DNA from 2 places in the Jeotgalibaca ciconiae genome. Region 1 is predicted to be linked to the other one. Evidence: a T-box and tRNA genes for the amino acid it is inferred to sense, from the RefSeq annotation. Region 1 holds a T-box; the other holds one or more tRNA genes.
What was found. The T-box of region 1 lies ahead of thrS (threonine--tRNA ligase). A T-box ahead of a tRNA ligase gene usually reads a tRNA of that ligase, here a tRNA-Thr.
Positions count from the first base shown of each region.

Region 1 (4,433 bases):
ATGCTTTTTCCACCGGAAGGAGGCACTTCTTCTGCATGTTGATGAACAATTTTAACAGTTCCAGACCATTCTTCTTTTAATTGGATAAGACAATCCGCTAAAATCATTAGATACGCCGTGTGTCCGTCATGACCACATGCATGCATTACGCCCGGATTTTGGGAAGCGAATGGTAAACCAGTCTCTTCCATGATCGGCAATGCATCAAAATCAGCTCGTAAGCCAATTTTTTTACCTGGCTTATTTCCTTGAATTGTTACTACAATTCCCAAACCGTTTCCAACGTTACGTTCTACTTTGACATCTTTTCCGGCATAAAAATCAGCAATTTTATCAGCTGTCTTGTATTCTTGATGGGAAGTTTCAGGATTTTCATGGAAATAACGGCGCAAAGCAATCATTTCCTCTTCTCGTTCATTTAACAAATTCATTAGTTTTTCTCGCAACATTTTGTTCACCTCTCTGTAGAAAAACCCCGAATATACATTCGGGATTAATCATTATCTTATTTGAAATTTTTGATTTCGTCTACTACAGAATCCACGTACGCTTCTTTTGCCATTGTGTTCATTTGTTTTGAACCATAACGACGAACCGTAACCGTACCTTCTTCCACTTCTTTATCACCAATTACGATTTGGTAGGGAATTTTTTGTGTCTGTGAAGCACGAATCTTGTAGCCCATCTTCTCATTACGGTCGTCCACTTCCACACGCATTCCCAAACGATCCATTTCTGCTTTTAATTCATATGCTTTATCTGAATGTAAATCCAGGTTAACAGGAATGATTGTTGCCTGTACGGGAGCTAACCAAGTTGGGAAAGCACCTTTATGGACCTCAATTAAATGAGCCACAAAACGTTCCATTGTAGAAACGATTCCGCGATGGATAACTACAGGGCGATGCGTGTTTTCACCATCTTCACCAACATAAGTTAAGTCAAAGCGCTCAGGCAGCAAGAAGTCCAATTGAATGGTAGACAAAGTTTCTTCCAATCCCATAGCTGTTTTAACTTGTACATCCAGCTTTGGACCGTAGAATGCTGCTTCGCCTTCTGCTTCAAAATACTCAAGCCCTAACTCATCAACCGCTTCTTTTAACATTTTTTGAGCCTTTTCCCACATATCATCATCATCAAAATACTTTTCAGTGTTTTCTGGATCACGGTAGCTCAAGCGGAATTTATAATCAGTGATATTGAAATCTTTATAGACAGCAATCATTAATTCAAGTGTACGTTGGAATTCTTCTTTAATTTGATCTGGACGAACAAAAGTATGTCCATCATTCAAAGTCATTTCACGAACACGTTGCAGTCCAGAAAGTGCCCCGCTCTTTTCATAACGATGCATCATCCCTAATTCCGCAATACGAATCGGCAGCTCACGGTAGCTGTGAACATCATTTTTATAGATCATCATGTGATGTGGACAGTTCATTGGGCGAAGCACTAACATTTCACCGTCTCCCATGTCCATTGGTGGATACATGTCTTCATGATAATGATCCCAGTGACCGGAAGTTTTATAAAATTCCACATTTGCCATAATAGGTGTATACACGTGTTGGTAGCCTAAACTGGTTTCTTTATCAACGATATAACGCTCGATTGTGCGGCGGATCGTTGCCCCTTTTGGCAACCAGAATGGCAATCCTGAACCGACTTCAGGAGAAATCATAAATAGATCTAATTCCTTCCCGATTTTGCGGTGGTCACGTTCTTTTGCTTCCTCACGCATTTTCAAGAATTCTGCCAAATCTTTTTTGTTAAAGAACGCTGTTCCGTAGACACGCTGCATCATTTTGTTATCGGAGTTCCCTCTCCAGTAAGCTCCTGCTAAGGAAAGCAATTTGAATACTTGAATTTTCCCTGTAGAAGGAACATGGATACCGCGGCAAAGGTCAGTGAATTCCTCTTGGGTGTAAACCGTAATTACTTCATCTTCTGGTAAATCAGTGATTAATTCCACTTTATAAGGATCTTCTTTGAAAATTTCTAACGCTTCTTCACGACTTACTTCTCGTCGAACAATTGGATAATTTTCACGAATAATTTTTTTCATTTCATCTTCTACTAATGGCAGTTGTTCTTCTGCAAGCTGTTCTGGCATATCTGTATCATAGTAGAACCCTGTTTCGATTGCCGGGCCTACTCCAAAGTGGATGCCCGGGAACAAACGAGTTAAGGCATGCGCCATTAAATGTGCACTTGAATGACGTAAAATTCCTAGTGCGTCTTCATGGTCAGGAGTAACGATTTCTAATGTACCATCTTCTGTTAATGGACGGACATAATCAATTAATTCACCATTGAATTTTCCGGCTAATCCTTTTTTCGCTAAACTGTTGCTGATGCTTTTGGCAACTTCTTCCACTGTGATTCCTTTTTCAAAGGATTTCACATTACCATCTGGAAAAGTAATTTTAATCTCTGACATCTTTTTTCCTCCATCTTTTTTGATACTGAACGATTTCTTTTTGCATAAAACAATAAAAAAATCCCATTCCTAAATGCAGCGCACTCAGAAATGGGACGTTAAATTTTATACGTGGTTCCACCCAAATTCAGTTATCGTCCTAATAAGTAGTCTGATAACTCTCCAAACGCTGTAACGGGCGTGCCCGGTCTTTCTTACTCATAAGTATTTCAGAAAGTCTCTCGAAAGTGGTCCAGTAAAAAGGTTATTGAGATGTTTCACCGAGTCATCTCTCTCTTTAAAATAAGCGCTTCTTCTGTATGTCTTTCTCAACGATTTATAATGATAATCTGTCCATATTAAACCACTATCTTTTTCAAAAAGCAAGCGAAATTCATCAAATTATTCTTCCAAACGACGATTTTTCCCCGTCATAGTCACTTCTTTTGATAAATACTTGATTCTCTCCATCAAACGTTTTGCTTTAATCGGTTCGTCTTCTCCGCGATTTCCCACCCGAAGATGTCCTTCTAATTCTTTAAAAGTTAAATTCGATGAGAAGAAAGTCGGCAACTTTTCTTGCATACGATGCTGTAGAATTACACCGAGAACTTCATCTCGAATCCAAGTAGAGTTTACTTCGGCACCAATATCATCCAGCATTAAAATTTCACTATTTTTGATAATATCTAATTTTTCAGGAACACTATTGTCTGCAATTGAAGCTTTCATTTCTTGTGTAAAAGTTGGATAGTGCATCAAGGTCGTTAAATGACCATGCAAGGACAACTCATAAGCAATCGCTCCAAGTAAATAGGTTTTCCCTACTCCAAAAGGTCCATGCAAATACAAAGCTTTATGATAATCTTTTGGATTTTCATGATACGCTTCAACAAAACCAAATGCCAATTCCAAAGCTTCCATGCGATCTTGTGTCGGCAGGAATTTTTCCATCGTTGCCGAACGTGCGTCTTTGGAAATATTAATGGAATTAATGCGGCTTCTTAATTCTTTCTCACGTTCTTTTCGTATGGTTTCTGGACTTGGCATATAAACTACATCGATATATCCTGCATTCAATGCCAGTTCAGGAATATAACCGGGATTTTGTCCTTCTTCCCCTTTAGCAAGTTTCTGTTTTTCTTGCACAAACTCATGTAACTTCGAATAACTATTGGATATAATTTCTTGAGAAATTTGTTCTTGATGGTTCGATAAAAACGTCTGAACATCGGAATCGGCAAGAATCGATTGAACCATTTTTTCAAATTTCTCACTATTACCGGGACGACTCATATAATTTCGGAATCCTTTTCCAATATGATCCATCATGAATCTCCTGCCTTTCCACTATTTCTAAATTTCTTCAAACGTTCATTGAATCTCTTCTGAACATCTTCAGGTAACATCTCTTCCGTGATTGGTCCTTGATTATCTTTTGCCCAATCCGGCAGTTTTTCCACCTTGCGAACAACATTCTTCCCATAGTAACGAGCTGAACGATTTTCTTCGCGTTTTTCTGCAGCTGCTTTTTTCTGGCCAACAAATTGTTTTGTTTTTTCAATTGCCTGCTCAGGTTTGGTAACGTTCGACTGAGTCCAATCATTGGCAATTGTTTCCGCTATCGCCTTTATAAGCGTTGGATGTTTTTGAATAACGAGCGAATAATACACGAGCATATTTAATACGGCCGGTTCCAACTTATGTTCAGCTAGTAAAACTGTCAGCAAGTTTTTCTCTGCAGCTGTTACCGTTCCATTTTTCTGCTTTTTTATATTGCTAATAAAAGCGATAGGAGTCATACGCTCGCTTTGTGAAATTAGTTTGATTTCACTCGTTGAAAAACCTGCTTTCGTTAACTCTTTTATCCGATTCTCTGTTTTTGTTTCTGTCTGTTCAATGGTACTCATCACTTTATCTTGGATACGCTGATTTGAATACGGTTTGTTAACAGATAACTGTAAAATGATTTGTTCCAGCTCTTTTGTATTCACTTCTCCGGTTTCTAAATCCG
Region 1 is NZ_CP034465.1:2,258,342-2,262,774, reverse strand. Features, by position in the region: gene EJN90_RS10510 (amidohydrolase) at 1-449, opposite strand, end outside; gene thrS (threonine--tRNA ligase) at 506-2,440, opposite strand; T-box leader at 2,529-2,761, opposite strand; gene dnaI (primosomal protein DnaI) at 2,822-3,748, opposite strand; gene EJN90_RS10495 (replication initiation and membrane attachment family protein) at 3,748-4,433, opposite strand, start outside.

Region 2 (4,433 bases), 830 kb from region 1:
TTTCAAATGGAACAAAGGAGTCTCGGTTCCCATGGATAAATAGCATGGGTGTTTTGCTTTTGGAAACCTGCTTCACTGAAGAAGCCTGATACAAATCATAATCAGCACGTAACTTAGTAACCGAATTGGCCGCATTCATTACCGGAAATGGCGGTAACCCAAAAAGATCCTGCAATTGATGAGTAAATACACCACGGACTGTACTATAGCCGCAATCTTCCACAATGACTTTCACATTATCCGGCAACTCTTCTCCCGCAGTCATCATGACCGTAGCAGCACCCATGGAAAGACCGAACAAAGCGATTTCCGCCTGACCATCTTTATAAAGAATAAAATCAAGCCAAGAAAGAATGTCTTTTCGGTCGTGCCACCCCATACCAATATAATTGCCTTCACTTTTTCCGTGTCCACGTAAATCGGGAGCTAGCACATGAAATCCTTGTTCATGAAAACCACGTATCCATCGCACCATCTCCGCTGATTGGCCAGTATAGCCATGCAAAACGACTGCCCATTTGGAGATCGATTCTTCACTTGGATAGTAATCAGCATGCAGCAGCAAGCCTAAATCATCGTTTGAAACAATCACCTTATCGACAGGAGGATGCTTGGCTAAAAATATCTGATCCTCTTTCTTTGCCGCAGCTTCAACCTGAGGATCAATTGCCGCGCTTTGTGCTAAATGTGGATTATCTTGTAAGAAAGTTTTTTTCTTTTTTGCGTTCAATGCATAATTATAAAAATAATTACCTACTCCAAAATAGGCACCCGCCAAAATTACACCAGCTCCTAAAAGACCTTTTCGCTTCATCTCTTGCTTTCACCTACTCTTCTCTAATATTTTCTTCGATCTCATCTCTTCGTTCTTCACCAAAATTCATCGTCAGAAGTTGAGAGTAGATAAGCTTCTCCCATTTGAAGCCCTGCTTCAATAAATTCGTTGGCATCAGAACGTTGATCTTGTGTTATTTCTCCTGCTTCATATAAAAATTGATAAAATTTTTTAAGAGCTGAAGCATTTTTTTTGAGTGAGGTTACTGAACTCATTAAGTATTTATGTGGGTAGAAATAGCCTAAATAATCAAGCGGCGACTCTTCCATTTTTAACGGCGTAGCGTACATATACCCTGCCAAATAGCCGTTCAAATAAAAATCAAGCTGATCGATATGACGTTTGACCGTCTTTTCGCCTAACCCTTTCCCAGTCGTCAAGTAGGCCTTAAAAGCCCTTAACAGTTCTTGATTGTTTTTAAGCAATGCTGATTGATATTCTTCCTCTTGTTGCTCAGACAGTTCAGATACATTCACTTGAGAAAGAGCACGGTAATCCCACTTTTTTTCAATGATATATGCTTCTGCTTCAACAGGCTCTTCCCATTTCAACGTCCCACCTAAAGCAGCCTGTAACGCCTCTGCGCTATTTCTATAACCTTGTTTTGATAATCTCATATGAATATAATCGCTATAATAAACCATTACATCTCTATTTATTGTTTGGTGGATATTTAATCGAAATGTGCTCAATTCTTCCGCTACCAAATTGACGCTGCCAAGTACCGAACGATTTGAAGTATTTGTTACTTGAATACCCCCAGAAACTTTTAGATACTCTGCCGTTTTTTCGTTTGAAATGCCTGCAATCTCAAATGCAGCCCTAATAGCTTCAGGAATCAGCTCAGCTAGTTGCTTTTTCTTTTGTGCATTGATATCTTGAAGGATGATAATTGTATAGGTTAAATCATTGAGCAAAATTAGAACCTTTTTTCGATTAACATTGATGTAATTCGCATGCCATGAAAACAATGGATTTGCTTGTGCAAACTGTCTCCCGTATTCTTTATCCTCCATAATAGGTAAAGCCGAAAATAAAGGTTGTGCTTTCTTAGTAGCTCCGATGATCATATGCATTCCTCTTTTCTCTCTATTATGCATCTACCATACCATAATGATAAAACAACCCGCTATATAAATTGCATTCATTTTTTCTCATTCTCTATAAAAGCTCTCCACTAGTGGAGACTTTGGGAGAAAAATCAACAAAAATAGATATATCCAAATTTTTGCGAACCTGGATATATCTATTTTTGTTGTATAATGCCGGATGCAGGACTTGAACCTGTGACCCCCGCGTTACGAGTGCGATGCTCTACCAACTGAGCTAAACCGGCCTATTTACTTTTAGTGCAATAACACACAAAGAATATTATAAAACAGGATTCTAGAATTGTAAAGAGGACTTCCTTTTTTTAGGAAGTCCTCAACTTTTTATCTTTTTGCTGCGATATTGCCATATTTTTCAGGTTTACGTTTAAATTGAGTCACTACATATGGGCATAGTGGGATAATTTTCTTTCCTTCTTTTCTCATTTCTCCAACCATATGATCTAAGATTTTTTCAGCCATTCCTTGGCCACGTAATGATGGATCTACAAAAGTATGGTCCGCAATCACTTTGTCTTCTCCAGCAGGGACGTAGGTAATTTCTGCAATCATATTACCATTCTCATCTTGCTTTTGATAGCCATTTCCAACCTTGACAAATTCATCTGTCATGTCGAGCACCTCTTTCAGATAATAGTAATTCTATTTTTAGTGTAACATGCTTTATTTTAAAATACACTTTAAAGAACTTTATCTTTTTATCTAAATAAAAAGGCATCTCAGATAAATTCTGAGATGCCTTTTTCATTTGCGCGGCAGCGTCCTACTCTCACAAAGGGAAACCCTTCACTACAATCGGCGCTAAGAAGCTTAACTTCTGTGTTCGGGATGGGAACAGGTGTGACCTTCTTGCCATCGCCACCGCACATATCTTGTTTTCAAAGGAACTTCGTTCCCTCAAAACTGAATAGCCAACATGATCTACCGGAAAGAAACCATTCTTCCGCCTTACCGTCTGTTTCTTGGTTAAGTCCTCGACCGATTAGTACTGGTCCGCTCCACACATCGCTGCGCGTCCACTTCCAGCCTATCTACCTGATCGTCTCTCAGGGGTCTTACTCATTTAAAATGATGGGAAATCTCATCTTGAGGGGGGCTTCACGCTTAGATGCTTTCAGCGTTTATCCCTTCCACACATAGCTACCCAGCGATGCTCTTGGCAGAACAACTGGTACACCAGCGGTGTGTCCATCCCGGTCCTCTCGTACTAAGGACAGCTCCTCTCAAATTTCCAACGCCCGCGACGGATAGGGACCGAACTGTCTCACGACGTTCTGAACCCAGCTCGCGTGCCGCTTTAATGGGCGAACAGCCCAACCCTTGGGACCGACTACAGCCCCAGGATGCGACGAGCCGACATCGAGGTGCCAAACCTCCCCGTCGATGTGAACTCTTGGGGGAGATAAGCCTGTTATCCCCAGGGTAGCTTTTATCCGTTGAGCGATGGCCCTTCCATGCGGTACCACCGGATCACTAAGCCCGACTTTCGTCCCTGCTCGACTTGTCTGTCTCGCAGTCAAGCTCCCTTCTGCCTTTGCACTCTGCGAATGATTTCCAACCATTCTGAGGGAACCTTTGGGCGCCTCCGTTACATTTTAGGAGGCGACCGCCCCAGTCAAACTGCCCGACTGACACTGTCTCCCTGCCCGATAAGGGCAGCGGGTTAGAGTGTTCCTGCCACAAGGGTAGTATCCCAATGGCGCCTCCATCGAGACTAGCGTCCCGACTTCTACGGCTCCTACCTATCCTGTACATGTGGCAGAAACAATCAATATCAACCTGCAGTAAAGCTCCATGGGGTCTTTCCGTCCTGTCGCGGGTAACCAGCATCTTCACTGGTACTATAATTTCACCGAGTCTCTCGTTGAGACAGTGCCCAAATCGTTACGCCTTTCGTGCGGGTCGGAACTTACCCGACAAGGAATTTCGCTACCTTAGGACCGTTATAGTTACGGCCGCCGTTTACTGGGGCTTCAATTCGAAGCTTCGCCTTGCGGCTAACCTCTCCTCTTAACCTTCCAGCACCGGGCAGGCGTCAGCCCCTATACGTCATCTTTCGATTTTGCAGAGACCTGTGTTTTTGATAAACAGTCGCTTGGGCCTATTCACTGCGGCTGACCTTGCGGTCAGCACCCCTTCTCCCGAAGTTACGGGGTCATTTTGCCGAGTTCCTTAACGAGAGTTCGCTCGCTCACCTTAGGATACTCTCCTCGACTACCTGTGTCGGTTTGCGGTACGGGCAGTTGGTTTCTAACTAGAAGCTTTTCTTGGCAGTGTGGCATCGGGAACTTCGGTACTCAATTTCCCTCCCCGTCACAGCTCATCCGTGCGGGGGAAAGCATTTGACTCTCCCCCGGACTCACTGCTTGGGCGTGCTCTTCCAATCGCACGCTTTCCTTAGCCTCCTGCGTCCCTCCATCGTTCAAACAAAAACAACTGGTACAGGAATATCAACCTGTTGTCCATCGCCTACGCCTGTCGGCCTCGGC
Region 2 is NZ_CP034465.1:1,428,530-1,432,962, reverse strand. Features, by position in the region: gene EJN90_RS06815 (alpha/beta hydrolase) at 1-814, opposite strand, end outside; gene EJN90_RS06810 (DUF6933 domain-containing protein) at 871-1,905, opposite strand; tRNA gene EJN90_RS06805 (tRNA-Thr) at 2,099-2,171, opposite strand; gene EJN90_RS06800 (GNAT family N-acetyltransferase) at 2,269-2,556, opposite strand; rRNA gene rrf (5S ribosomal RNA) at 2,695-2,810, opposite strand; rRNA gene EJN90_RS06790 (23S ribosomal RNA) at 2,907-4,433, opposite strand, start outside.
Region 2: it encodes a tRNA-Thr, which carries the amino acid that the T-box ahead of thrS (threonine--tRNA ligase) is inferred to sense. The anticodon was not compared.